Regions from separate parts of the Cytobacillus sp. ABV4_503 genome, predicted to be linked through region 1. Evidence: riboswitches for the same ligand, from Rfam matches in the RefSeq annotation. Region 1 holds a riboswitch; the other holds the start of a gene.
What was found. A riboswitch is a leader RNA that binds a small molecule or an ion and turns the genes downstream of it on or off. The one in region 1 is predicted to bind preQ1.

Region 1 (14,898 bases):
ACCTTTAACAAAGGTCAAAAAGAAGCAAAAATGCAGGATCTTTTCCAGAAAGCACTGGAAAGATGCGAATTGATCATTGCAAATCATCACCCTCAATTTGAAACACTGGTAGAGGCCCTTCTTGAAAAAGAAACTCTGGAAGGCAGTGAAGTCCAGAAGATTGTTGGAGAATTGAAGTCTGAAATGGTAATAGCATGATGAGAAACCGGCCCCCCTGCAGGCCGGTTTTTATATTGGAAATGCAGTTCATTAGTAAATATTCAAAAATTAATCCATAATAATGTTATGTAAACAAATGGTTATCTCCTATAGTTCAGAATAAATAAATGTTCCCATATAAAGGATTCTTCCTCTCTTTTGTTTAATTACTAATATACCTGCATGTTGGAGGGATGGTTCTTTTGTATGATTTTACAGCTGACTTGATTTTTCACTTTCTAATTATGATAATGATTCCTTTTATCCATAAAATCTCTTCACATCGGGGGGATGGCTGGAAGACTTCTGCCCCGCTTTTATCTGTTCTTTTTTTAGCGCTTTTCCTGACTATGACTTTTCCGGTGGAAATTGCAAGCGGTCAGTTTTTTGACTTGAAATTTATTCCTGTTTTTGTCGCCTATTTTTACATTAAGCCTCTTGCAGGCTTCCTGGTTATTTTAGTATTGATTACTTTTAAGGGCTTTTTTTCACCAGGAGATATTTCGATTGCGCTCGTAAATTACGCAATTATGTCTGTGCTCTTTTTCTATGCTTCAAAATTCTATAAAAAATGTACATTTAAACAAAAACTCAGTATAGCTGTTTTATTTTATCTTCCCATTACGGTAACCAGGTATGTTATTTTCCTCCAAAAGGATATTAAAGAAGACGCTGTATACTTGCTATTGTTTTCAGCAGTTTCTATTGTGACTCTTTCTATGATCATCTATTTAATTGAAATGAATCTGCTTCAGGAAATGATGATGCAAAAACTGAGAGATGCGGAAAAAATCAATGCGATCAGTCAGCTGGCTGCGTCCGTCGCCCATGAAATTAGAAACCCAATGACTACTGTAAGAGGTTTTCTGCAAATGCTTAAAAATGAAAAAAACCTGACTGCAGATCAAAAGTCCTTTATTAAAGTTTCTTTGGAGGAACTGGACAGAACCAATCATATTATTAGTGATTTCCTCTCACTTGCACGCCCGGAAACTCCTGTTGTCAGTCAAGTTTCTCTTTCCGGAGTATTATTGGAAGTGGCTGATTTTATGCGGCCATATGGACTGATGACAAAGGTTGAAATAAGGACAAGTATTTTTGAAGGCATTTTTATCATTGGTAACCCAAATGAAATTAAGCAATTATTTATAAACTTAATGAAAAATAGTATAGAAGCAATGCCTGATGGCGGAATTCTAGAGGTTTCAGCATTCAAAAGAAATACTACAGCCGATATACTAATTAAAGATGAAGGTGTCGGAATGTCAAAAGAAAAACTCCAAATGCTCGGTCAGCCCTATTACTCAACAAAAACGAAAGGAACCGGCTTAGGATTAATGATATCTTTTGACATCATCAATCGTTTGAAAGGAAAATATGCAATAGAAAGTACACAAAATATAGGAACCTGCTTTACTATTTCGCTGCCTCTATATTACTCGTCCGAAGTGATCCGGCAGACTTCATTCCAGAACAGGTCTGAAAGTCAGCGTATAAATGAGAGTTAACTCAAAATGACTGAATGGGAATCCTGCCGAAAATTAATGCTCGACAGCACAGGTTGGTGATGAATCAAAACATTAACTTAAAAATAAACCACAGAAAAAAGCCTCCAAAAAACTGAAGGCTTTTTTCATTTATCCCCTGCCGGATGCACGGCCTCTTATAAAGTTTACAACAATGATGATCACTGCTATTACAAGCAGTATATGAATGATGCCTCCCGCTATTTTAAATATTAATCCGAGTATCCATAATACAAGCAGAATACCTGCTATAGTCCAAAGCATGCAATTCACTCCTTCCTGTTGATTTATTATTTACATACCCCTTACAATCGGGACTAATTCATGAGTAATTGAAAAACACAAAAAAACATTGCCCCACTTTTTACAGTTCTGACAATGTTATATTTTGCAAAGAATGGATACTTCTATTCAGAAAGTATTTCATGTTCAAGCACTTTTGCAGCAAGATTATACAAAACCTTCCTGTATTCAAGGAAGTTTTGCTGCATCCTTTTTGCATCACTGCATATACTATATTCACGGTCGCCCACCTCTTCTAACATCGCTTCGTTGCGGGACTAACCAGACCGGAATGTGGGCGGCCACCTTTTAGGATTTAAACCGTATTTCACCATTACACCGTTTTATTACACACCATGAACAAAGCTGCAAACCACACCAGGCTTGCAGCTTTTATTAATAGGATGGAACAGTGTGAATCACTCTGTGGAAAGATTGCATCTATCTCCAGCGCCTAGCCCCTAGGGTCATAAGCCAAATCACTCCAGAAATTAGGACAAGGAACGCTTCGTCAACGGATACATCGCCCGACTAAAGCTTGCTTCGGAAGGTTTCCTGCGTGATTCGTCATATGCCTGTCGGACTTGCACAGGATGTGCTGGCTTCAACGTTCGCCACAGGACGTGGCGGTTTTTAGTGGAAGTTCATCTGATCAGGAGCTTAAGCTTTAGTTCAAGGTCCTTCGTCAATAAGTTCATAGCCTGGAATCAGTTCTGACAGCGGCACTATTTCTGCTTTCTTTTTATAAACAGGTATATACTCTTTAAGCACATTTACCATCTTTGTTCCTGTGATGCCAACATGGCCGATTGCGATGATGCGTTCATTTTTCACCAGTTTTTCAGCGAGTCTGTCTGCCTGTTTTGTGATATGGGCAGTAGTATAGATATCATCAAAGAAAATATTGTTTTCAACATATGGTACACCCAATTCATTCGCCAGTTTCCCGACTACACTTTTGCCGGTTGTTTTGCTGTCGAGATAAAATAATCCGTGTTCTTTGCATACTTCCAGGACAATTCTCATGACCCGCTCATTTTCAGTGGCTCTTGAACCCATATGGTGATTCATCCCGACCGCATGAGGCACCTCTTTAATGGCACTCTCCACCCTGCGGCGGATTTCTTCATCGGTTAAATCTGTTGTGATGGCCCCCGGCCCAAGCCAGCTCCTCTTTCCTCTTTTCGGCTCCATCGGCATATGAACGATCACTTCATGCCCATTTTTGCTTGCCAGTTGTGCATCTTCTTTTGTCGTTGGCATGAAAGGCATGATGGCAACCGTTAAGGTCACCGGAAGCTCCATCATTTCTGCTGTTCCCTTCATGTTGTTTCCAAGATCATCAATGACAATCGCCAATTCAGGTTTTACTGGGGCAGCAGTTGTGTGAGTTCCTATACTTGCGAATGAAAAAATCAATAAATATATGCCGAAGAATATTTTCATTTTCCATCCTCCTTTTGGCTAGTATTCCCTGAATCATTTAATCAGTTCCAATGCAAAAACTGCCAGGAATTAATCCTGGCAGTACATTACTTTGAATGCATTTTAAACTCAAGGAAAAGCTCATTATAATAAGCAAGCATCCTTTTTCCCAGATTCTCATATACCTCCAGCCGGGCTGTCATTTCTTCATCCGGATAGAATCGTTCATCTGAGATTGTTTCTTCGTCCATATATTTCAGTGCTTCTTTATTCGGCGTTGAATATCCAACGTATTCTGTATTTTGTGCCGCATTTTCCGGGTCAAGGATAAAATTCATGAACTGGTGGGCCGCTTCCGGATTTTTGGCAGTCTTAGGGATGACCATATTATCAAACCAAAGATTGGAGCCTTCATTCGGAAGCACATATTCCAGATTATCCTTCTCCCACATAAGCTCCTGTGCCGTACCTGACCATACCACGCCAATGCCGGCTTCATCATTTTCCATCAGCATTCTGATTTCGTCACCCACAATAGCTTTAATGTTAGGTGTAAGACGATCGAGCTTTTCTTTAGCTTCGATCAAATGGTCTGTATTTTTGTCATTCAGGGAATAATGAAGACTGTTGAGACCCATGCCCATTACTTCCCTTGCCCCGTCTATCAGCAGGATCTGATTCTTAAATTCAGGGTCCCATAAATCATTCCAGCTTGTGATTTTTTTATCTCCTAAAATATCCGTGTTATAAAGAATTCCAACTGTGCCCCAGAAATAGGGAATCGAATATTTGTTCCCCGAATCAAAAGGCAGGTCCATAAAACGCTGATCTATATATTTCAGATTCGGAATTTTCGAATGGTCGACCGGCAATAAAAGGTCTTCCTCTTTCATTTTTTCAATAGCATATTCAGATGGAACAGCAATATCATAAGCTGTGCCGCCCTGTTCAATTTTCGTCATCATCGCTTCATTGGAATCGAATGTCTCATAGATGACTTTTATGCCTGTTTCCTGTTCGAACTTTTCCACCAGCTCTGCATCTATATAGTCGCCCCAGTTAAAAATGGTCAAAGTATTGCCGCTTGTGTAGCCCTGGGAGGAATTCAGCCTTAAAACGATGTACAACAAGGCAAATGAAACAATTAAAACGGCAGCGAGCGCCTGAACAAGCTTCTTCATTGCCTTACCCCCATTCCATTCGGCTTCTCATTTCGTTTCGTAATAAAGTAATAGCCAGTAACGAGAATGATTGTAAATAGGAAAAGCAAAGCAGATAAAGCATTGATATTTAAAGAAACTCCCCGTCTTGCCAGTGAATAAATCTCAACAGACAAAGTGGTAAAGCCGTTGCCTGTAACAAAGAAAGTTACGGCAAAATCATCGAGGGAATACGTCAGGGCCATAAAAAAGCCAGCGAAAATTCCAGGAGTAATATAAGGGAGAATGACCTTAGTGAGCACATCAAACCTGCTTGCCCCAAGATCCATGGCTGCATAAATCATGGATGAGCTCATTTCCTCTATTTTAGGCAAAACCATCAGCACGACAATTGGAACACTAAATGCTATGTGTGCAAGCAAAACAGATACAAATCCAAGCTTAAGCCCGATCATTGTAAACAGAATCAAAAACGAGGCTCCAATAATGACATCCGGACTGACAATCAGCACATTATTCAGTGAAAGAAGCGTGTTTTTCACTCTGCGTTTTCTGGCATAGGCAATGGCAAGTGCTCCAGCTACTCCAATAATCGTCGAAATAGCTGCAGATAAAAGGGCAATAATAACGGTATTAAGGACAATGATGAGCAATCGGCTATCAGCAAACAGCTCCCGATACCAATCCAAGGTGAAGCCTTCGAATTGATACATGGTCCCTCCGCTGTTGAATGAATAAAATATCAAGTAAAAAATCGGGGCGTACAGGATGATAAAAATAAAAGCCAAATAAAACGCCGGCCATTTCCTGTTCTTTTTCATTATAAGATCCCCCGCTTTCTTCGGCCTGTCAGCAACATAATGATTACCATTGCGATAATCAGGAATACAGCAATGGTCGAGCCCATTCCCCAGTCCTGTGTCACAAGGAAATGCTGTTCAATGGCTGTTCCAAGAGTGATGACACGGTTTCCTGCAATCAGCCTTGTCAGCATGAATAAAGACAGTGCAGGGATAAAGACGATCTGGCATCCCGCTTTTACCCCATCAAGTGTCAATGGAAAAATGACACGTTTAAATGTTACCCAGGAAGACCCGCCTAAATCATTGGAAGCATCAAGAAGGGTTGGATTCAGTTCATCCAAAGAATTAAATATCGGCAAAATCATAAAAGGAAGGAAGATATATACCGACACAAAGATAAAGCTGAAATCAGTGAACAGAATTTGCCTGCCCCCTATTCCCATCGCATCCAAAAAAGCATTCGCTGCCCCATATGTACCAAAGATGCCCAGAAAAGCATAAGCTTTCAAAAGCAAATTAATCCACGATGGCAGGATAATGAATAAGAGCCACAGCTGCTTATGTTTAGTCTTAGTAAGCAAATAGGCCGTCGGATAAGCGATCAGCAATGAAAATAATGTAATTAAAAAGGCATACCAAAAGGAGCTTAGGGTCATTTTTAAATAAACGGGTGTAAAGAACTTTCTATAATTCTCCAAAGTGAATTGCCCTTCAATATCAAAAAAAGAATAATACAGAACTAGAAGCAATGGAGCTACAACAAAGAGAGCAATCCACAGGACATAAGGAATTAAATAAAAGTTGCGGGAATTAGTTCTCATGGCTTCCCTCTTCATAAGCTTCAAGACGCTTATCAAATTCCTCTTCTGTTTCCCCATGTCTCATGACGTGTATTGCTTCGGGGTCGAAATGAAGGCCAATTTGATCCCCGACTGTCGCCTTTTTGGTTGAATGGACCAGCCACTCATTGTCATCGCTGTCATAGCAGCTGATCTCATAGTGGACTCCCCTAAAGAGCTGTGAGTCAACTTTCACTTTCAGTTTCCCATCTTCCGGTGCGGTAATAGCCAGATCTTCAGGCCGGATGACGATCTCAACATCTTCATTTGGCTCAAAGCCGCCATCAACACACTCAAATAATTTGCCGGCAAACTTTACCTGATAATCCTGGATCATCGTTCCGGCAACAATATTGGATTCCCCAATAAAATCTGCTACAAAACGATTAATCGGCTCGTCATATATATCAGTAGGAGTTCCGCTTTGCTCGATGCTTCCGCTGTTAAGCACGAAAATTTCATCTGACATGGCCAAAGCTTCTTCCTGGTCATGTGTGACAAAAATAAACGTAATGCCCAGATTTCTCTGCAGTTCCCTCAGTTCATATTGCATTTCGGTCCGCAGCTTTAAATCAAGTGCAGACAAAGGTTCATCCAGGAGAATAACCTCTGGTTCATTGACAATCGCACGCGCGATGGCAACACGCTGTCGCTGTCCCCCTGACATTTCTTTAATTTCACGATTTTCGTAGCCTTCAAGGTTCACAAATTTTAACGCTTCTTTAACTTTCTTCTCAATATCCGCTTTCTTCATTTTTTTGATTTTTAAGCCGAATGCAATATTTTCATACACATTCAGATGCGGAAATAGAGCGTAATCCTGAAAAACAGTATTTACTTGCCTTTTGTTGGCTGGAACATTATTTATTATTCTTCCATTAAAATAAATGTCCCCCTCAGAAGGTTCAGTAAAGCCGGCAATCAATCGCAATATGGTCGTTTTCCCGCAGCCCGATGGCCCTAAAAGGGTATAGAACTTCCCGCGTTCAATTTCAAAGCTGACATCCTTTAAAACTGGCGGGTCATTATCATATCTTTTAGTAACGGAATTAAACCGAATAATAGTGTTATCTGTCATCTAACTCTCCCTATCTATCGAAATTTACAGCACTTATGTAATGTTAAGTTCAAACGTATAATATCATATATTTCCCGGAATCTGACATAAATTGTTGTATATACTTAACATAAATAAACCCCGCATCCTTTGATGCGGGGTTTATTTATGTTATACTCCGCGCTTATTGCCCCATACATAGGTATGCAGCTGCGGAAGTACTTTCACATCCTTCAAATCACTGTCATGTATCGTTTTTTCAATTAGCCAATCATATTTGTCAAGCAATCTCTGCAGCAAATTTCGATCATCAGCTGTAACGGTATCATCATTTCCCACCTGCAGATAAAACGGAACACCGGGATAGCGCTTATGAACGTTTTTTGCATACTCATAATCCTTATCATCAAAAACAACAATCTTCAGTGAGAACTGCTGGCCAGCCTTTCTTTTGGTCTGAAGATTATTCACAATATAATCGAGAACATCAAAGTCTGTATCCATGCCTGAGCTTGGCGGTTTTGGGGAAAGGGTCAGTTCATCAATTTCATAAAACCAATCCTGCCATCGGCTTCCCTGAGTTTCCAGGCAAATCTTAATTTTCTCCGCTTTCAGCAAAGAAATGAATTCACTCAAATTTTTTAAAAGAGCAGGATTACCTCCGGATATTGTCACAAAGGAAAATCCATCGCCGCCAAGCTCTTTGAGCTCCTTCCAGATTTCATCCGGCTCCATCTGGCGGATGCTGTCTTTTGCACTTCCATCCCAGGTAAAGGAGGAATCACACCAGCTGCACGAATAATCACATCCTGCTGTACGGACGAACATCGTTTTCTGGCCGATCACCATCCCTTCACCCTGAATGGTCGGCCCAAATATCTCGAGAACAGGAACTTTACTCAACCTCCATCCACTCCCTTCTTGCTTCCGCATAGCTTGTAGGAGTTTCAAAAAGGCGCACAAATTCGACTCTTGCACCGCTATATTGCTCTTTTCTGTTTTGGAGGCTTTCTGCCATTTTTTCATAAATCCAGACAACCATATTCTCTGCGGTCGTATTCATTGGCGGCAGTGTTTCATTCAGATACTTGTGGTCAAGGAATATTTCAATTTCGTTTTTCCAGATTTCTTTAATGTCTCCGAAATCAATCATTAACCCTCTGTTATCCACGAATCCGCTTAGGCCAAAAATCACCTTGTATGTGTGCCCATGCAGGTTTTTGCATTTGCCTTCATAGCAATGCAGATGATGGGCTGAATCAAAAGTGAATTCCTTGCTGACCATTACACGCTTATGATGGTATTTCAGCTGATCGGGTTTAATATCCTCATTAATTTTCTGCAGTTTTTCAACAATCCTGAAACCGTACATGGCTTAAAGCTCCTCCTTTTCTTTGAGGTATTCTTCAAGGCCATTTTTCCTTAAATGGCATGCAGGACACTCACCGCAGCCATCAGCCGGAATTCCGTTATAGCATGTCAGGGTTTTCTCACGCACATATTCAAGGGCATTTAATTCATCTGCCAGCTTCCATGTCTCAGCTTTGTTAAGCCACATTAAAGGTGTATGGATTACAAACTGGGCATCCATTGATAGATTAAGTGTGACATTCAATGATTTTATAAACATATCTCTGCAGTCAGGATAGCCGCTGAAATCTGTTTCACACACCCCGGTTATAATATGCTTTGCATTAGTCTGACTGGCCAGGACACCTGCAAATGACAGAAATAAAAGGTTTCTCCCAGGCACAAATGTGGATGGCAGCCCGCCTTCCGCTCCGTCCTTTACTTCAATTTCATCCCGGGTCAGTGCATTTGGTGCCAGCTGATTCAATAGGGACATATCCAGAATATGGTGCCTGATCCCCAGCTCTTTTGCTATTTGCTGTGCACATTCTATCTCCAGCTTATGACGCTGATTATAATTAAAAGTGACTGCTTCCACTTCTGCAAAACGTTCCTTTGCCCAGAATAAGCAAGTTGTACTATCCTGGCCGCCGCTGAACACAACGATCGCTTTATCATTTTTCATATTAATATTCTCCTTTAAAATAGAAAAACAGGACCACTAAGAAAGCAGACCTGTTTTCCTTAGTTTTTTAAAGAGGGTAGCTAGAACCTCTACCGTGTACACGGATTTTGCTATTGAACTATCAGTTAATATTATCATCTTTATTGGCATTTTAGAAGGTTTTAATATATACAGCAAAAAAGTTTAACTATTCCAAAAAAAAGTGCAGCTATTGCTTGCACTTTTTTGCGTTTTAATTTTCGGAATCGGCTTCCAGGAGGTCCCAGGCTGTAATCATGCCTTTTGGTTTTTCAGTCGGCTTTCCATTCTCGGTAACAATGATCCCTTCAAGCTTTTCATTTTTATTTCTGGATTCCTCAAATGTATCCTCTAATTCAAAGATAGATGTATCCTTGCCGGCAAAAGAGATTTTATGTTTTGATTTCTTGTTGAAAAGCTCTTTTATTTTCACCTTTTTCAACTGGATTGTTTCTTCAGTAAAGTGCTCAGCCATCCATTTCACGATATCCGCAGAAGTTAATAGCCATGAGTATTCGTCATTTCTCGAGTAAATCGGGAATTGGGAGTGTGAAAATTTGTTGATGATGGCCAGTACATCAGTTAGCTTGCCATCTTCATAGAAATAAAATACCGGGGTTGCAGCTATGGAGAGGGCGGTTTTAGGCTTTTCAAAATAGCCGGCAATTCTTTCAATCTTCTCTACCGTCTTGAAATGAGGCTCCGCAATATAGTAATCAAGGTCTATTTTTTCATGAACAATAGCATTTCGCAGCTTTGCAAACTGGTGCAAATCTTCTTCGTATAATCGAATCAGCGAATGATTTTTCTGTATTTCTATAAGTTTATAAAATTTATCTGTTCTGGCGTTTTTAGCAGATTGTTTTAAGGCCTTGTGAATACGGTTAAAGGCAGCCTCAAACCTTTCTGATAAGTTTTTTTCTATAGCTTCTTCCAATATGATCTCTCCCTAAATGGTAATGTACCTCCTCTATTCCCAAAATGATGGACCAAATAAACTTTGAAGATATTGGTTCGCCTGCTAAAAGAATAATTTGCACAAATAGAATTTTCAGTCTATTATAGAATATTATATTCTTTAGCTGGGGACATTGCATAAATATATAACTTTACTAATAAATTTTTTCGTTCTAGCGTTAAAAAACATGACTTTACCTTTTTTTAGGAAAGAATATTGAATGTATTTCTTCTGAACGAAAATGAATATTTATTATTACCGAATAATATTTTATTCCTCAGGTCAACAAATATACTATGAAAGCTGGTGAAATCATGAGATACACTTTACACCCCTTGGGGGATGACGCTGTTCTTATTGAGCTTGGGACAGAAATCAGCCTGGAAACACATCAGAAAGTTCAGTCGCTGACTGCCTTTCTCGAAAAACATCCTCCCGAATGGATGATTGAATACATACCTGCTTACACAACTGTAACCATTTTTTATAATCCAATTGAGGCCTTTCAGCTTTCAAACGGACAGCTCCCGTTTGATTTCGTGTGTTCACTGATAAAACCGCTTATTGAAGAGCTGAAGGAAAATGATTTGCCGGAACCTCAAATCGTTGAGATCCCGGTTTGCTATGGCGGGAAATTTGGGCCGGATCTTGATTTTGTTGCGGCACATAATGGGATTACCCCTGAAGAAGTAATTGAAATTCACTCTTCAGGCAGTTATCTGGTCTATATGATTGGATTCGCACCAGGGTTCCCTTTTATTGGCGGAATGTCAGAACAAATTGCGGCACCAAGACGCGATACACCGCGTTTAAAGATTCCCGAGAGAACGGTAGGGATTGCCGGGATGCAGACAGGAATTTACCCCATTGAGACGCCAGGAGGCTGGCAGCTGATTGGGCGTACTCCTGTTAAATTGTTTCGGCCGACCGAACACTCCCCTACCCTCCTGAAAGCAGGCGACCATATCAAATTCAAGCCAATCAGTCTGGAAGAATACCATCATTGGGAGGAGACGGAGCAATGATTAACGTTTTAAAGCCTGGACTCCTTTCAAGCATCCAGGATCTTGGGAGAACCGGCTATCAAAAGTATGGCGTGATTTCCAGCGGGTCTATGGATCCTTTTTCACACCGGATGGCCAATCTGCTGGCTGGAAACGATGAAAATGATCCTGTTTTAGAAATAACGATGATGGGTCCAGTACTAACATTTGAAGAAGATATACTCATTTCGATTTGCGGCGGGGACCTTTCCCCTTCCATCAATGGCCAGCCTGTTCGAACATGGAGATCCCTTTTTGTGAAAAAAGGCAGTGAACTAAAATTCGGCAGGTGCCGTAAAGGGTGCCGGGCCTATCTGGCTGCTGCGGGCGGATTCGCCGTTCCTGAAGTAATGAACAGCAAATCCACTTACCTGAGAGCAGGCATTGGCGGCTATAAAGGCAGAGCATTAAAGTCAGGAGACCTGCTGGAAACCGGCAAACCCTCTCTCCAGTCATTGAAAATAACGGAGTATTTGTCAAAACAGATTCTTAATAGGCCTTTTGTTGAAAACGACTGGGGTATTGCATCAGAACTAATACCGGACACAGCGGCAGAAATCAGAATAACAAGGGGCCGCCAATTTGATTTATTTTCTGAGGAAAGCCAGGTTCAGCTTTTTAAACACGCCTTTGAAGTGACCTCACAATCGGACAGGATGGGATACAGACTAAATGGCCCTTCCCTTTCGCTATCAGAACATGCTGAGCAAATATCTGAAGCCGTAAACTTTGGTTCCATTCAAGTTCCTCCGGATGGAAATCCGATTGTATTGCTGGCTGACCGGCAAACAACGGGGGGGTACCCAAAAATTGGACAGGTTGCTGCTGTCGATCTCCCTCTTCTGGCGCAGGCCAAACCCGGAGATTCCTTAAGTTTTGCAGAAATATCAAATGAAGAGGCTCAGCAGTTATTAATTAATAGAGAAATAAAATTAAAGGAATTAAAGCAAGGCATATTTTTAAAAACCAGAGGAGGAAATTAAGATGCACATTGTAGACATTAATTGTGATATGGGAGAAAGCTTTGGCTCTTACAAGATGGGGCGCGATGAGGAAATTCTTGATTATATTACTTCTGCAAATATTGCATGCGGCTTTCATGCCGGCGACCCTGCGACCATGCGAAAAACAGTTAAGATGGCACTAAAGAAGAATGTTGGCCTGGGTGTCCATCCGGGGCTCCAGGATCTGCATGGATTCGGCCGGAGGGATATAAATATAACCCCTCAGGAAGCTTATGACTTAGTGGTTTATCAAATTGGCGCTTTGAACGCTTTTGTTACATCAGAAGGCGGAAAGCTTCAGCACGTAAAACCGCACGGTGCATTGTTCAACATGGCCTCAAAAAGCGCACCGTTATCTGAAGCAATCGCAGAAGCGGTCTATAAAGTGGATCCTGAACTGATTCTTTTCGGGCTCTCAGGAAGTGAATTAGTAAAAGCCGGAAGGAAAATTGGACTCCGCTCTGCAAATGAAGTGTTCTCAGACCGTACATACCAGGAAGATGGATCCCTCACTTCAAGAAGGGAAAACAATGCACTTATTACAGATCATAGCGCAGCTGTAAATCAGGTAATCCGCATGGTCAAGGAAGGAAAAGTTCATTCTGTCCAGGGCACTGATGTTTCCATTGAGGCCAATACAATATGCATCCATGGTGACGGGGAAAGCGCACTTGAATTTGCTCAATACATTCCGAAGGCATTGAATGAAGCGGGAATTCAGGTAGCAAAAATCAGCGAGTTTTTGAAATAAAATAGGTATTAATGGAGATAATGTAAAATTGGTGCTGCTGCTTATATGCTCCTGAATGACCGTATAAATCAAGCTATTTATTGCAGAGATTCGAATGTTCTCATCGGCTTGAAATAGTCCAAATGAATTTTGATAAGATAGTGTGAAGGCATTCACTGGCGACTGTCGGGAATAGTTCTTTTGAAGCTGAATAATTCAAGCGCCAATGGCACTTATCACCCGGAATAGTTCCGTTGAAGCCGAATAAGTAAGCGCCAATGGCACTTATCACCCGGAATGGTTCCGCTGAAGTCGAATAAGCAAGCGCCAATGGCACTTATCGCCCGGAATAGTTCCGTTGAAGCCGAATAAGCAAGCGCCAATGGCATTTATCAGGGGGTATAGTTCCTCTGGAGCTGAATAAGCAATTTCGAATGAAGCTCAATCAGACTAATAGTGTTGGTGCAAAGTAAAAAAGCACGACAGATAACCACAAATAGAATTATTGGGGGAAAATGAATGAAAAAGCAATCAAATGCCAGTCTACTGCTTGGTGCCGCATTCCTTATGGCCACTTCTGCCATTGGACCAGGCTTTCTGACACAAACAACAGTATTTACAGAAACCCTGCTTGCGAGTTTTGGGTTTGTCATTTTAATTTCTATTATTATTGATATTGGAGCACAGATGAATATCTGGCGAATCATTGCCGTTTCTGAAAAGCGCGCACAGGATATTGCCAATGATGTTCTTCCGGGTCTTGGTCATTTCCTTGCTGCCCTGATTGTCATGGGCGGTCTTGCTTTTAATATTGGGAATATTGCCGGTGCCGGGTTAGGTACAAATGTTATTTTCGGCATATCCCCTGAAATGGGCGCCCTTTTAAGCGGAATTTTGGCAATCGGCATCTTCCTTGTAAAAGAAGCGGGCAGATTAATGGACCGTTTCACACAGATTTTAGGGTTTGTCATGATTGGATTAACTCTTTACGTAATGTTTACGGCACAGCCACCTGTTGGTGAAGCTGTTGTCAAAACGTTTGTGCCGGATAAAATTGATATCCTGGCCATTATTACGCTTGTAGGCGGAACGGTTGGCGGTTATATTACCTTCGCTGGCGGGCATCGCTTAATTGATGCTGGAGTCAAAGGAAAAGAAGCTCTTCCGGAAGTCACGAAGAGCTCTGTCAGTGCAATCGGGATCGCATCCATTATGCGTATCTTCCTGTTCCTTGCAGCACTAGGTGTGGTTTCACAGGGCCTAGCACTCGATCCATCCAACCCTCCTGCTTCTGTCTTTCAGCTGGCAGCAGGCAATATTGGATATAAGATGTTTGGAGTAGTCATGTGGGCAGCTGCCATTACTTCTGTTGTCGGTGCAGCCTATACTTCGGTATCATTCATTCGGACATTGAGCCCAGCTGTCGAGAAACATCATAAATGGGTCATTGTCGGTTTTATCGCCATTTCTACATTTGTTTTTGTTTTGATCGGAAAACCGGTAAAAATATTGGTTTTAGTTGGTTCCTTAAACGGTCTTATTCTCCCAATTGCATTAGGTGTAATGCTGATTGCTGCTTATAAAACCAAAATTGTCGGCGATTATAAACATCCTCTTTGGATGACGATTTTTGGAGTCATTATCGTGATTGCCATGTCTTACATGGGGGTTTATTCATTAATCAATGGAATCCCTGAGCTATTTAAATAAGCATGAAAGGAGATTTTTATATGAACTCCCCTTTTCAATTGAATCCCGATGAGGCACGCAGATTGATCCGTGTCCAGGATTGGGATAAACCAACTGCAGGAATGGCAAAT
Region 2 (14,898 bases), 1.4 Mb from region 1:
TGATTTTCAGCACTTCTCCATCGTTAATAGCGAGAAGCTGGGCCTTAACTGCATTTTCCCCCTTTGGCTGAAAGATCGAGACAATGGTTTTGTTCCTCATTATTTGAGTGTAAACCTGCTCCTTCGATGGATTAAATGACATTTCAGCACTGTTATTCAAAACCTCTTGTCTGTAAGCCTCTTTCGAACCTTTTTCAGCCAGGTAAACTGAATAATGTCCTGTAAAATAAGAATCGCCTTTCTTCCCTTTCGAACTGTCCTCTTCCAGAATGGTTCTTCTTTGGTCTGCCGCATAAAGGTAGACTGAATATTTCTTTTTCCCATCTGTAGCGTCCACCTGGAATAGTGACTTGCCTTCAAGCCATACAGTATCTTTTTTCTCTTTTCCGTCCTCTTTTACAGCTAATGTATTTTGCTCAGCTTCCACTTTATCTTCTTTTTTAAATTTTATTTCTTCTGTATTTAAAGATGCGTTTATTTCACTTGAGCAGCCTGCTATAACGGATGATAGCATGGCAATCATAATCATATTTATAAAATTTTTCATTATATTCTCCCTAATGTTATAAAAACATTTCCATTTAAAGTCAAATGTTACAATTACGTTTCAACTAATTAAGTGTAACAAATAGGGATCGTTTCTACAAACCTATCAATATGCTCATTTTTTTACAAAAACAAGGGTTTCCTCCCGTATCCTTTATATATGACTCTTCTCCTGCTTCAATCAAACGTTTGATTGAAGCGCTCCGTTCCCTATTTATCAGCCTTTTGCCGTTACATACAAGAGGCTCCGGAATAGTCTCCGGAGCCTCTTGCTTAAATTTCTGCAGATTCTGATGCTGATTTTTCCGTAAATAGACTTACAGCTACATAAGCCGCCAGTGACAAAGCAATAGGCAATACGACTGTATTCATGCCTAATGCATTTGGATAAAAAGTATGGAATAAAATATAGGTGGCCGTTCCGGTTATCATCGAGGCCACTGCACCATATCTATTTCCCTTAGCCCAATAAAGGCCCAGCACAACAGGCCATATGAAGGCGGCTTCCAGTCCCCCAAAAGAAAAGAGATTCAGCCAGATCAGCAAATCGGGCGGACTGAGAGCCATGATGCAAACCAGAATGCCAAGCAGAGCAGTAACCGCAAAACTCAGTTTTTTGATGGCAGCTTCTTTGGCATCAGGCTTAATGTAATTAATATAGACATCTTTCACAATCGCCGAGCTGACCAGAAGGAGCAGGGAATCCACTGTTGACATGATGGCAGCCATCGGTGCTGCCAGTACAATTCCCGCGAGCCATGGAGGAAGCACTTCCATCGCAATCATCGGCATGACTTTATCCCCCACTTCAATCCCTGGAAGAATTGGCCGGGCAAATACGCCAATTAAATGCATGCCAAGCATGATAAAGCCGACTACTATTGTTCCGATGATAATGGCCCTATGCATGGCTCTGGCATTTTTATAGGACATGGCCCTCACGGCTACCTGCGGAAGTCCCACAACTCCCACTCCCACCAAAATCCAGAATGAGGACACATATAAAGGAGTCAACCCGCCATCAAAGCCAAATGGTGTAATCAGATTCGGGTTTTCTGAAGACAGGTCACTGATAATATTCGGAATTCCCCCGCCTGCCACAATAACAGCAATCAGAAGGATCATAGTGCCGATGAACATGATTCCCCCTTGGACGGCATCAGTTACGGCAACAGCACGGAAGCCGCCGATCACCACGTAGACCATAACGGAAGCTGCAAAAATGAATAAAGCAGATAAATAGCTTAATCCTGTCAGTGACTCAATTAATCTTGCTCCGCCAACCCATTGGGCAGCCATGGCAGAAAATAGGAAAATAATGATGCTGAGAGAGGATAGCCAGACGACCCATCTGCTGTTATATCTTTCTTTTAGAAAATCGATGAGCGTCACAGCATTATATTTTCTTGCTGTAATGGCAAACTTTTTCCCCAGAACCATGAGAACGAAATAACCTGTGACAACCTGTGACATCGCAAGCAGCACCCAGCCAAGCCCCTGTGTGTATGCAACGCCCGGCCCACCAATGAAACTGCTGGCACTTCCGTAGGTTGCAATCATGGTCATAGCCAGAATAAATCCGCCCAGCTGCCTTCCTCCAAGAAAGTAATCCTGCAGGAACGAGCTTCCGGTATCAATCTTTCTGCTGGACCATAAGCCGACGAGAAAAATAATGATTAAGAAGATGAGAAGAGGAGCAATAACCTGCCAGTTCATTCGGATTCTCTCCCCTCTTCATTTTCTTCGAATGGAACTTCTTTAAACAGAAACTTAACAGCTGCTGTTACCAGAATCACCATTACAGCAAACCCTGCCACACAGCTCCAGAAAAACCAGGCAGGCAGCCCCATTATGTATGTATACTCATCTGCGGGCCTTGATCCCATCCCGTAGGCAAACCCATACCACCATACAAAATTGAAGAGTACCAGACCAATGCCAATCCATGCTTCTCTCTCTGCGATTTTGAAGCGCGGATCTTTTTTATGTATGCCTTTCTTCATTTTGTCCCCCTTCAGAGCTTTTTTATAGTAACGCTCACAAAAATACAGAATATTCCCTAAATATAATCCCACTTATGTATTTTTTCTGCAACAAAAAAAGCAGATTGCTCTGCCTTTTTTGATATTATTTTAAAATTGCACTTTAAGCAAGCTGTGGTCTTAACGATTATCAATTGTCTCCGGGTAAAGATCATGGTTCATCAAACGGTAATCCGCCATTTTTTCATATTTCATCCCAGGCTTTCCGTAGTTGCAATACGGATCGATGGAGATTCCTCCACGTGGCGTAAATTTGCCCCAAACCTCAATATAGCGGGGATCCATTAATTCAATAAGATCATTCATAATGATGTTCATGCAGTCCTCATGGAAATCGCCATGATTTCTAAAGCTGAAAAGATATAGCTTTAATGACTTGCTCTCTACCATTTTCTGATCCGGAATATAGCTGATATAGATGGTCGCAAAATCCGGCTGTCCCGTTTTAGGGCAAAGACTCGTAAACTCAGGGCAATTAAACTTTACAAAATAATCGCGGTTTGGATGCTTATTGTCAAAAGCCTCCAGAATCTCAGGCGAGTATTCAAAAAGATAGTTTGTACCCTGATTTCCCAATAGTGTAATATCCGTTAATTCCTCATCTTTTCTTCCTGACATCAAAAAAGCCTCCCTTATATGATCCCGCTGATCCTAAGGAGAGGTCCAAAAAGTACAGCTTGAAAAAACAAAAACCATATCCTCTTATGGATATGGTTGATTATTGTATAATCAAAGCCATAGTTTTTTATAGAGGGTGAAGCTATGAACCTCTCCCGTTCGCACGGGAATATTCGAAATATAATTGTCATTGTTACTATAGAGAAAAAGCCTGTTTCTGTCAATAGGGGCTTCCTTATCTGGTTTTCATTTATTCTTCATAGTATAATTACGGTAATTTTTCAAAGAAAGGTGACATGTTATGTGGAATGAGTTTAAAAAATTCGCCCTAAAGGGAAATGTGCTTGATTTGGCTGTCGGGGTTGTTATCGGAGCTGCCTTCGGAAAGATTGTATCTTCTCTTGTAGATGATATCATCATGCCGCTTGTTGGATTGCTGATGGGCGGAGTAGACTTTAGCGATCTGATGATAAAGGTCGGCAGCGCAGAAGTCAAATACGGTTTATTCATACAAAATGTGGTTGATTTCTTCATCGTGGCATTCTCAATCTTCGTCTTTATCAGGATTATCAACAATCGTTTCAAAAAGAAAGAAGAAGCAATGCCTGCACCAGCAGTGGATAAAAACGTTGAGCTTTTAACTGAAATAAGAGACCTTTTAAAAACAAAATAAAAAATGAAACTTAAACAATAGTTCTGACGTATATACATATACAAATGATTTTAGAGGAGAAATGAAAAAATGTATGTACAGCATACTGCAAATAACAGTTATTTGCCTTCTGTCTTACGGGCGTTTGCCTTATCATTGGGTATTGCTTTTATCGGAACGATGGCGGGTGTCTTCATCCCTCCAGCCCTATTTTTGCCGCTCATGATTCTTGAACTCGGAATGCTGCTTTTCGCTTTCCTCCTTCGCCGCAAAAAGGCTATTGGTTATCCATTCCTGTATGTATTTACATTTATTTCCGGTATGACGACTTATCCAATTGTTGCCCATTACCTGGCTGCCATTGGCCCGAACCCCGTACTGGTTGCACTTGCAGCGACAACGGTTGTATTCACAGGTTTGGCCGTTTACGCTACGACAACCAAGCGGGATTTATCTTTCCTTGGCGGCATGCTGATGGCAGCATTGCTTGCCCTTATTGCAATCTCGATTTTCAGCATCTTCTGGCCGTTAAGCTCTAATGCTATGCTGGCATTCTCCTTCATCGGAGTGCTTGTATTCAGCGGATATGTGCTATTCGACTTTAACCGCATGAAGCATTATGGAGTGTCACCGGAAGAAGTGCCTTTGATGGCTCTTAACCTATACCTTGATTTTATCAACCTGTTCATTAATATTCTTCGCATTTTTGGAATTTTGGGGAGCAGGGACTAAACAGGAGTGCGACCTCCTGTTTTTTTATGTGCAAGCCGCATTTCTTTATTCCTTTAAAAAGTTTAGGTATGATCAGAAGTAAAATCCGAGAGGCGGGATAATAATGAATTATATTTTAGAAACCCAAAATCCTGATAAAAATATTACTCTTGAACAGGCCATTATTGGCCAATACACAATGGCTGTTTTCGTCCGCCACCTTGGCTGACCGGTCTGCAGAGAATATCTTGCGCAGTTGCGCGAGCGCATAAGTGAATGGGAATCCAGAGGTTTTCAGGTCATTGTCGTAGCTCCTTCCAAAGGAACCTTCATCAATCAATTCCTTGAGCAATTCGGACCGTTCCCTTTCCCGATCCTTGGCGATCCTTCCCGGGAAGCTTATAGAGGAATGGGACATAAAACGATGCCAAAGTGGAAGCTTCTTTCAAAAGCAGCTTTTGGATTTATTACTGGCAAGGTAAAAAGGTTTTTCCCTGATAATGAAAAACAGAAGGAGTTTGTCATGAAATCCATGAAGACCCAGGATGTCTACATTCAGGGCGGGACATGGCTTTTCTCTCCGCAGGGAAAAATTTTATGGAAGCATATTGATGAATCACCTGAAGATCACGCAAAGATTAATGATGTTCTAAAGAAAATGGACGAAGTTAAAGCTTAAAAGGCAGTCAATTACCTGGCTGCCTTTCTTTTGTGATCTCCCATATTTCACGCAATACCGGCATCTCTTCCATTTGTTCCTCGGTTACAAGATCCCATTGAATGCCGCCTGGCTTTGAATATGGCGTATTGGTTCTGATCAGTTCCTTTTCGGTTGCAATCCAGTCGACGGTCAAATCATACGGGTCCCTCGGGATATCTGCCTCTGTAACCTGGACGCTGTTGACTGTTCCAATCACAGGGATTTCCGGATTTCCCAGCTCTCTGATGATGGCATATTCACGGTCAGCATAGCCCTCCCCTTTTCCGACACGCCGGCCATCCCGATGAAGGCCTACAGATCCGGCAAAAAACAAATCAATCCTCGGCAATTCTGTGAGAGGAACTTCTTTTCCATATGAGCGGATATGCTTAAGGCTCGCTGCTTTCCGCTCCTCCCCGGCGGGTACCCATTCGGGCTTTACCATAATAAATCCAGCTTTAAGCCTTGGAGTGGGCACCAGCAATGTCTTTCCATCTTTCAAAATTTGAGTGCGGATCGGCAGCTGCGGAGAATCAGGATTTACTTTAATTACCTTTGCCTCTTTATACTCAGGCATCTTAAAAATAAATGCAGCCGCTTTTTCAGCTCCTTTGAAATTGGGGATTCTATTTTTTAAAGGAAACGGAAAGCGGCCAAGCTTATTCTCCTCAAGATAATTCCATATGTACTCACGGATTTCTTTCTTCGTATTCATTGCGTTCACTTCCTTTCTTTCATTTTATCTATTAAAGAAAGAAACTCCAATTTTTTAAATAAAAAGGTTTTAAGACAAGTACACGGGGTAAACAAATAATGCAAGGCCAATAACAAAACAGAAGGGACTGGTTGACGATGAAAAGCGTAACAGCGACTTCAAGGTTCGTCATTGGCATTGCAAGAAACCAGGGAGGGTTTGCAGAGCGTTCGAAAGGCACTCTCGTCTATAACCGATATATTTAAAATCGGTTCGGCCCTATGCAAATCATAATCCTCAGGTTGTCCGTCATCGGACTTAAAAAAGGTGCAGACCAATCGGTTTGCATCTTTTTTAATGCCTCATATATCCCCTTCTCTCCCCTCTTCTTTTCTCCCTATCTCCCAAAAAAATTCCTGATCATTGTTTAGACATGTATGTTTTTCACCATAATGGCAAATAAAAGGAGGTTTCTAGGTAAATGTCTGAACATGAACAAAAACAAGAATCAACCATGTCCCGTAGGAGATTCATCCGCAATTCCGGGTTAGTTGCCGGCGGTTTGGTAGGAGGCGGCATTCTTGGCGGCTTAATTGGTGCCAACATGAATAAAGACGGTACAGCAACAGAAGAGAATGCCCATACAAACGGGCATAATCAGGTTGCCTACCAGCAGTCACCTTTATATTTCACAAACCCTGAAATATTCGGAATTCTGCAGGCTGCAGTTGAAAGAATTTATCCAAAGGATGAAAATGGCCCTGGTGCTAATGATTTGGATGTTCCTTTTTTTATCGACCATCAGCTTGCGGGCTCATGGGGAAACAATACAAGGGAATATATGCAGGGCCCATTCTTCCCAGGCTCAAACTTTCAGGGTTACCAATCCCCTTTAAAACGGCATGAAGTCTTTGATGTCGGCCTTGTCGCCCTGCAGACCTACAGCAATGATAAGTTCAAAAAGCCTTTCGCTGAACTTGAGGGTGAACAGCAGGATGAAATTCTTACGGCCTTTGAGGAAGATAAAGTAGAGCTTCGGGGTGTTACCTCAAGGACATTTTTTAATATTCTCCGGGCAGCAACTATTGAAGGCGTCTATGCAGATCCTGCCTATGCCGGAAACAAGAATATGGAAGGCTGGAAAATGAAAGACTTTCCTGGCCATCAAATGAGCTATATCAATCAAATAGAGTCTGAAAAATTTGTTGAAATTAAACCGAACAGTCTCCATTCATATACCAAATAGTACTATCTCTTAAGGAAGTGGTAAACATGGCTAAAACATTGCCAAAAACAGATGCAGTCGTTGTAGGAGTCGGATGGGCAGGCGGCATCATTGCGGCTGAACTTGGAAAACAGGGGTTAAAAGTAGTTGGTCTGGAGCGGGGAAAAGAGCGCGGAGTTAAGGACTACTATGTTGTCCATGATGAACTCCGATATGGAATCCGCTATGAATTAATGCAGGATCTTTCAAAAGAAACGATCACGTTCCGCAACCATGGGAAGGAACGATCTCTTCCTATGCGTCAGCTTGGCTCCTTTTTGCTTGGCGAGGGCTTAGGAGGATCCGGTGTTCACTGGAATGGGCATACCTTCCGCTTTTTGCCCTATGACTTTGAAATTAAATCACAGACGGTAAAAAAATATGGCGAAGCAAAAATTAAAGGTCTTCAAGTTCAGGACTGGGGCATTACATACGATGAATTGGAGCCCTATTTCTACGAATTTGAAAAAGCAGCAGGGATTAGCGGAGAAGAAGGCGAGTTAGGACCGAAGAGAGCAAATCCGTTCCCGAATCCCCCAATGAAGGAGACGCCCATTACGGCTAGATTTAAAGAAGCAGCGAAGTCATTGGGGATGAAACCTTACCATATGCCATCGGGCAATATGAGCCAGGCTTATGAAAACCAATATGGCGCCAAGCTGGCTCCTTGTCAGTACTGTGCGTTCTGTGAACGTTTCGGCTGTGAATATGGAGCCAAGGCAGATCCGACCGTGGCCGTCATTCCATTTGCGAAAGAAACTGGAAATGTAGATATCCGCAACTTTGCAAATGTAACAGAAATTATTCATGACGGCAAAAAAGCAACCGGTGTGCGCTATGTGGATGTGCAAACAAAGGAAGAATTCATCCAGCCGGCAGAAATGGTTATTCTGACAAGCTATGTCATGAATAACACCCGCCTGCTGCTGACATCCAAACTTGGACGCCCTTATAATCCTGACACAGGCAAAGGAGTTATTGGAAAGAATTATTGCTACCAAATCCTTCCTGGATCAGCGGGATTTTTTGATGAAGAGCAATTTAATACATTTATGGGTGCAGGTGCTCTTGGTGCAACTGTGGATGATTACAATGGAGACAATTTTGATCACTCCGATCTTAACTTCATCCATGGCGGTTCCATTTCGATCAACCAATCAGGATACCGACCAATCCAATATAATATGGTTCCGACTGATACACCGAAATGGGGCAGCAAGTTCAAAGAGAACTCCATTAAATATTTCACCAGAGCCTTGAGCATTGGAACACAGGGGGCTTCCATGCCTGTGCAGCACAACTATATGGACCTGGACCCTTCATATAAAGATGCTTACGGGCTCCCGCTGCTTCGCCTGACATATGATTTCACGGAACAGGATAAGAATCTTTATAACTATATTGGAAAAATCACAGACAACATCATGAAGGAAATGGGACCGGCAAAAATTAACGACAGGCAGCAGCTGGAGCACTATGACATCGTCCCTTATCAGACAACACACAATACCGGCGGCGTGATCATGGGGGCTGAGCCCGAATCTTCAGCTGTAAATAACTATCTGCAGATGTGGGATGCAGAAAATGTATTTGTCATTGGCGCATCCGCTTTCCCTCACAACGGAGGGTATAATCCGACAGGAACAGTTGGGGCACTCGCCTACCGTGCTGCCGAAGGAATCATCAAATACAGCAAAGAAGGCGGCCTTCTGGCATAAAGGATACCTTTTAAATCTGACAAAAAAGGAGTGAACATCATGGGGCTTTCAAATATAGGAATTCCCGGATTGATTATTATCCTTGTTATTACCTTAATTATCTTTGGTCCAAAAAAGCTTCCTGAGATCGGGTCTGCCTTTGGAAGGACCTTATCAGAATTCAAGAAATCAGCCAGAGACATTATGAGCGACGACGATGAACCCGATTCAAAAACTCGCTCTATTGAAACGGCTGATCGGAAGGATAAACCGCTTTAATAGGAGGGTTTAGATTGAAAACGGAAGAACAAACCCTTGTAGAGCATTTAACGGATCTTAGAAAAGTGCTGATTCGATCACTGCTTTTCTTTATAGCCAGCTTTGCCCTATGTCTGATTTTTATCAACAGACTGATACCCATGCTCGCGAATGATCATGAGCTTGTCATGCTTGGACCGCTGGATGTCATTAAGCTGTATACGGGAATTGCAGGAAGCATAAGCCTTGGACTTGCGCTTCCTTTTATCTCCTATCAGATTTGGCTATTTGTAAAGCCGGCATTAACGGAAAAAGAAAGCAGAGTATCCTTAATGTTTTTTCCGGCCATTCTCTTCAGCTTTATCGGCGGTCTTTGCTTCGGCTTTTTTATTATATTCCCTGCTATTTATCAGTTTCTAATGCTATTGGGTGAATCACATTTTGCGATGATGATCACTGCCAGGGAGTATTTTTCTTTTCTGCTGATGTCGACCATTCCTTTTGGTTTTCTGTTTGAAGTGCCTTTGCTGTTATTGTTTCTGACAACGATCGGCATTGTCACCCCAGCCATGCTCAGCTCGATGCGAAAATACGCTTATTTGATCATGGCTGTCGTATCAGCTCTTATTACACCGCCTGATTTATTCTCACAGATTCTTGTCCTTGTGCCCCTTATCGGGCTATATGAAATTGGCGTTATTTTGTCAAAAGTAAAATTCAAGAAATTGAAAGCAGTTCAGGAATCTCCATCCAGCGAGATTTAAACAAGTTTAGGCTTGCCCCCAAAGGGATATTTAATAAGAAAACGTTCCTTTGGGAGGTCTATAAAAATGAATGAACAGGATCATGTAATCAAACAAGATGGTGAATTGGATGCAAAAAATATCAAGAGCGCAATGGCCAAGATGTCGAATGAAAGAGCGGAAGATATTTTAAGCAGCTTCGAGGAGTTTAAAAGCTATCTGGCTGAAAGAATCGAGCTTGGCAAAAAGCTGGGCTTAAATGAGGAACAGCTTGCGGTAACAGCAGAAAAAGTGGCAGGCTACCTGGCTGAAAATGTGGAACCAAAAAACCGTGAAGAACAGCTCCTGAAAGAATTATGGAAAGCTGGCAATGATGAAGAAAAGCATAAGCTGGCCCATATGCTTGTACGCCTGACAGAACAGGCCTAATAACAAAGCCGGAATTGTTGTGTATGGCAATTCCGGCTTTGTTACTTTTTTAAATCTCTATAAAGATTTATAAACTGGTTTGGCGCTGACTTTACTTGAAAAGAGAATAGTCCCCGATTGGTATGAAGATAAAGGAAACCAATTTCGCAATTGGAAGATCTGTATGACATATCCCAAACTTCATCAATCAGAAATTTATCCGTTGGCGAAAGGATGTGATCTTCAAATAAATGAAGATAGAGTTCCTTTTCAATGTATTGCTGCTGATTCCAGTCGATTTTTCGGGTGACTGTTATAAAAGGATGGGAAGCAAGGATCCGCACATGAACCTCCATATTTAAAGATTTGCTTCCATTGAAACATATTGCAGATCAGGATTCAAATGCAGGCACCTTACCCTAAGTATTCATCCCGTAAAATTGCATAATAAGTCAGGTCTACCGGCCTGCCATCTTTCATCGCATGCTGGCGCAAAATTCCTTCATGCTTCATTCCTGCTTTCTCCATAATCCTCCATGATCCGGGATTGTCCGTAAAAGCAAGGGCATAAATGCGGTTATGATTCAGCTCTTCGAAACCATATTTAATAACTGTCCTGGCTGCCTCTGTACCATATCCTTTTCCCCAGAAAGGCTTGCCGATCCAATAGCCGATTTCTGCTCTTCTGTTTGCATTAGTGCCTGTAATATTGATGAGGCCTATTAAGCTATTATCCTCTTTTTTTGTAATGGCGAAAATCGCAATTTTACCTTTTCTCTCTGCTTGGAGGATGCTCGAAATAAACTCCTTTGCTCCACCTTCAGGATAAGGATGGGGAATATTTAGTGTTGTTTTGGCTACATCATAATCGCTTGCATATTCTTCAACCTTAGGTGCATCGTCCAGGATAAGGCTGCGAAGAATTAGGCGGTTTGCTTCAAGAGTTTTCATTTCTCGGACCTCCTTTTTAACCTTTAAAAGCAGTTGTTCCTGCTTTCGCTAACTTCTCCATAAAAATAAATATGGTTTCTTCTCTATCCAGCTTTTCTTTCTTATATCCCGCGTAACCGAGCTTTTCATAGAAACAAATATTTTTTTCGCTTTCACTGCCGGTAAATAGTTCAAATCGTTCCACATTAAACTGACGTTCGATTTCATTCATTAGTGCTTTTCCAATTCCTTTATTCTGAAAGTCTGGATGCACCATTAATTTTCCTATATAGCATGTTCTATCTTTTTGATATGCTCTAACAGAGCCAACTAGCTCTCCATCTTCTATGTATTTTAAAATTAGATAATCTTCAAAAGCCTTTTCAACATCACTTACGGTTTGCTTTAATGGCTCTATATTAAAATCCCCATAAAGTTCTGCTTCACTTCTATATGCCAGCTTTTGTATGGATAATATTTTCGCTGCGTCGCCAATTTTGGCTTCAATAATCTTTCCCATAATTTGTCCCCCTATAATAAAACGAAATTTTTTCAAAAAAGCGCACCACTTGGTGATGCGCTCTTGACTTACTCCACAGTCACAGCCAGCTCCCTGATTAATAGAGATGGCGAACCAATGTAGCCTGTGGCCATGAATCCCATCGAAAATTCCAGGTCTGAACCGATGGCTTCAATATTATTCAATAGCTCATAGAAGTTTCCGGCAATCGTCATTTGGTTTACTGCATTTTGCACTTTTCCGTCTTTAACATAATAGCCGTTGGCCGCAATGGAGAAGTCACCTGATACGGTATTGGCACCGGAATGGAGGCCGGATAATTCGGTTATGATTATGCCCTCCGGCAGCGAAGATACCAGCTCATTATAGCTTTGATCAGATGGAATGACATGAAGGTTCGTTGGAGCTACCGTTAGAGCGCTCTTATAAGAAGCTTTGTAGGCATTGCCTGTCGATTCCACTCCATCTTTTTGAGCTGTTTTGCGGTTATGCATCAGGGTAACAAGCCTGCCGTCTTTCACAATATCTTTTCTGGCAGTGGCGACCCCTTCGCTGTCGAAATTAGAGCTGAGCAGACCTGCTTCTAAAAATGGATCATCTACTATATTCAATGACGCTGCTGCAATGACTTCACCTGTTTTGCCCTTTAAAGCCGATTGCCCTTTTTGGGTATTTTCCGCTGAGAGGATAGGGATGTATGTCTGAAGCAGAGCGCTGGCAGCATCATTTCTCAATAATACAGGGTATTTCTTGCTTTCAGCACTTCTGGCATTAAGCTGAGATAATGCTTCTTCTACGGCATGGCTGGCAATTTCCTCGGGATTCAAGATGGAAAAGTCTCTCGTAAACTTGGAGTATTCACCGTTCTTCACTAGATCTCCCTGCTTAACGATTACTGATATATAAATGCCGGCATGATTGGTCTTTTCACTGAGATTTAGACCTTTGCTGTTGAGGAGAACCCTTTCTGTTTCACCGCTGCTCAGCATGAAATAATCAGTCCCGGTTACCCGCTCATCAAATGCATAGATATGCTTTTCTATTTCCTTAAGCAAATTTATTTTTTCAGCGATCGTAACTTCAGCAAGACTGCTTGAATAGTAGCTTCCTGCCTCATACTTTTCGCTGCCGGCAAAGATTTCTTCCTGTACTTCATCTTCAATGAATTGAGAGTTTTCCTTCGCATTCTCGACTAGAAAAGACAGGGATTCCTCATCCAGTTTCTCGGTAAAAGCATAGCCCATCCTGCCTTCGTAAAGGCCTCGGAAGGAGGTTCCGAACACTTCGGAAGTGTCGTAGGAATCGATTTCTCCTTTGTACAGCTCGCAGGCGAACTTTTCCTCTCTCTCATAATAAAGCTCCATATCTGTAAAACCGTGCTGCCCGCCAAGCTGAAATAGCTTTTCCTTAAATTCCTGCAGGTTCATATTATTCGCCCCCCTTTGTGCCGCCAACAGTCATTTCACTAACGCGAATCATCGGCTGGCCAACATTGACAGGAATGCTTCCGCTTTGTGAACCGCACATGCCTGCACCGTGGTCCAGGTTATTCCCCACCATATCAACCAGCTGAAGAGTTTTCGGGCCATTTCCTATTAATGTAGCACCTTTTAACGGCTTGCCGATTTTTCCGTCTTTTACAAGATACGCCTCCATGACAGCGAAATTGTAATCGCCAGTTGTGGTATTAACTTGACCGCCGCCCATGTATTTTGTATAAATTCCATACTCTGTATTTGAAATGATTTCTTCCGGAGTGGATTTGCCGTTTGCAATGTACGTATTGGTCATCCTTGAAGTCGGTGCAAAGCGGTAGGACTGCCGCCTTCCTGATCCCGTTGACTCCATGCCCATTCTGCGGCCGCCGAATTTATCAATCAAGTAACCTTTTAAAATCCCATTTTCAATCAGGACATTTTTACGGGCTTTTTCGCCTTCATCATCTATCGTAATCGATCCCCACTCATTGGCAAGCGTGCCGTCATCAATGTATGTAACGACATCTGAAGCCACTTTTTCGCCGATCCGGTTTGCAAAAACGGAGTTTTCCTTTGCCACAGATGTCGCCTCCAGGCCATGTCCGCATGCTTCATGGAAAATAACGCCGCCGAATTCATTATCGATAATGACAGGCAATTTTCCGCTCGGGCATGGCTCTGCCCCAAGCATTGTAACCGCGATGCGGGAAGCTTCATTGGCATAATGCTCAAGATTCAGATTTTCCATGAATTCAAAGCCTTTATGGGCTCCAGGTCCATAGAATCCTGGCTGCATTTGATTTCCTTCCGCAGCAATCGACTGAATGGCAAGGCGGCTTCGCACCCGGCGGTCTTCAACAAATTTCCCATCCGAGTTGGCAATCAGCACATTCTGTTCTTCATCCAAATACCTGACCGTAACCTGCTGGATGCTGTTATGATAGTTTTTCGCAATTTCGTAAGCCTTTTTCATCACATCTACTTTGCGAAGCTTCTCCACTTCACGCGGATTAAGAGATATAGGATGAGCTGCCGGAATGATTTCCTTTTGCAGCTGTGCGGGCTGAATGATTTTTTCTCCTTTAACCGCCTGGGCAGCATTGCCCGCAGCTTTCAATAAACCTTCCTTTGAACCATCCGTTGTGTAAGCATAAACACTCTGCAGCCCTTTAAACACACGAATGCCTATCCCGTAATCCCTGCCCGATAAGCTGCTCTCAATTTTACCGGCCTGCAATGCGAGGTTATTGGTAAAACGATCTTCAACAAACACTTCAGCAAAATCCCCGCCAGTGGCCAGGGCTGCTGTAATAACATCATGAATGACTGATTGTGAAAGCATAAAGACCCTCCCTATTTCCAACTTTTCAAACTATTCTAATCATATCGCACTGATCTTTATTTTAGTATGATTTTTTCCTTTTTTGACCAATAAGGAGGATGATTATGCCTCGGACTGGAGACTTAAATAGGGGATTTGCTTGTACGTGAGCTGGACTATTTGCAGGTTTGCTCATCTATTTGTCATTTCGGTTGTTCTATTTGCAAGGTTGCTCGTCTATTTGCAGGTTGGTGGACTCTATTTGCATTCTACCTATCTATTGGCAAGTTTGGCTGGGCTATTTGCAGGTATAGGA

Region 2: another riboswitch for preQ1. It lies ahead of queF (preQ(1) synthase); the one in region 1 lies ahead of queC (7-cyano-7-deazaguanine synthase QueC).

Annotation. Positions count from the first base shown of each region.
Region 1 covers NZ_JBSWTH010000001.1:2,169,805-2,184,702, forward strand. The annotation lists gene ACXAD1_RS10895 (AAA family ATPase) at 1-198, shown strand, start outside; gene ACXAD1_RS10900 (ATP-binding protein) at 393-1,706, shown strand; gene ACXAD1_RS10905 (lmo0937 family membrane protein) at 1,836-1,988, opposite strand; gene ACXAD1_RS10910 (divergent polysaccharide deacetylase family protein) at 2,679-3,452, opposite strand; gene ACXAD1_RS10915 (ABC transporter substrate-binding protein) at 3,539-4,612, opposite strand; gene ACXAD1_RS10920 (ABC transporter permease) at 4,609-5,412, opposite strand; gene ACXAD1_RS10925 (ABC transporter permease) at 5,412-6,215, opposite strand; gene ACXAD1_RS10930 (ABC transporter ATP-binding protein) at 6,205-7,311, opposite strand; gene queE (7-carboxy-7-deazaguanine synthase QueE) at 7,462-8,193, opposite strand; gene queD (6-carboxytetrahydropterin synthase QueD) at 8,186-8,662, opposite strand; gene queC (7-cyano-7-deazaguanine synthase QueC) at 8,666-9,346, opposite strand; PreQ1 riboswitch class I at 9,379-9,421, opposite strand; gene ACXAD1_RS10950 (CBS domain-containing protein) at 9,558-10,280, opposite strand; gene pxpB (5-oxoprolinase subunit PxpB) at 10,616-11,326, shown strand; gene ACXAD1_RS10960 (5-oxoprolinase subunit C family protein) at 11,323-12,327, shown strand; gene ACXAD1_RS10965 (LamB/YcsF family protein) at 12,329-13,099, shown strand; gene ACXAD1_RS10970 (NRAMP family divalent metal transporter) at 13,598-14,788, shown strand; gene ACXAD1_RS10975 (putative hydro-lyase) at 14,809-14,898, shown strand, end outside.
Region 2 covers NZ_JBSWTH010000001.1:720,757-735,654, reverse strand. The annotation lists gene ACXAD1_RS03740 (hypothetical protein) at 1-547, opposite strand, end outside; gene panF (sodium/pantothenate symporter) at 820-2,262, opposite strand; gene ACXAD1_RS03730 (YhdT family protein) at 2,259-2,549, opposite strand; gene queF (preQ(1) synthase) at 2,709-3,206, opposite strand; PreQ1 riboswitch class I at 3,320-3,365, opposite strand; gene mscL (large conductance mechanosensitive channel protein MscL) at 3,508-3,879, shown strand; gene ACXAD1_RS03715 (Bax inhibitor-1/YccA family protein) at 3,949-4,590, shown strand; partial or broken gene ACXAD1_RS03710 (AhpC/TSA family protein) at 4,811-5,248, shown strand; gene ACXAD1_RS03705 (5-formyltetrahydrofolate cyclo-ligase) at 5,256-5,984, opposite strand; gene ACXAD1_RS03700 (gluconate 2-dehydrogenase subunit 3 family protein) at 6,445-7,209, shown strand; gene ACXAD1_RS03695 (GMC family oxidoreductase) at 7,236-8,945, shown strand; gene tatA (twin-arginine translocase TatA/TatE family subunit) at 8,985-9,203, shown strand; gene tatC (twin-arginine translocase subunit TatC) at 9,218-9,946, shown strand; gene ACXAD1_RS03680 (DUF3243 domain-containing protein) at 10,013-10,354, shown strand; gene ACXAD1_RS03675 (hypothetical protein) at 10,396-10,677, opposite strand; gene ACXAD1_RS03670 (GNAT family N-acetyltransferase) at 10,748-11,284, opposite strand; gene ACXAD1_RS03665 (GNAT family N-acetyltransferase) at 11,301-11,783, opposite strand; gene ACXAD1_RS03660 (TldD/PmbA family protein) at 11,852-13,210, opposite strand; gene ACXAD1_RS03655 (TldD/PmbA family protein) at 13,212-14,603, opposite strand.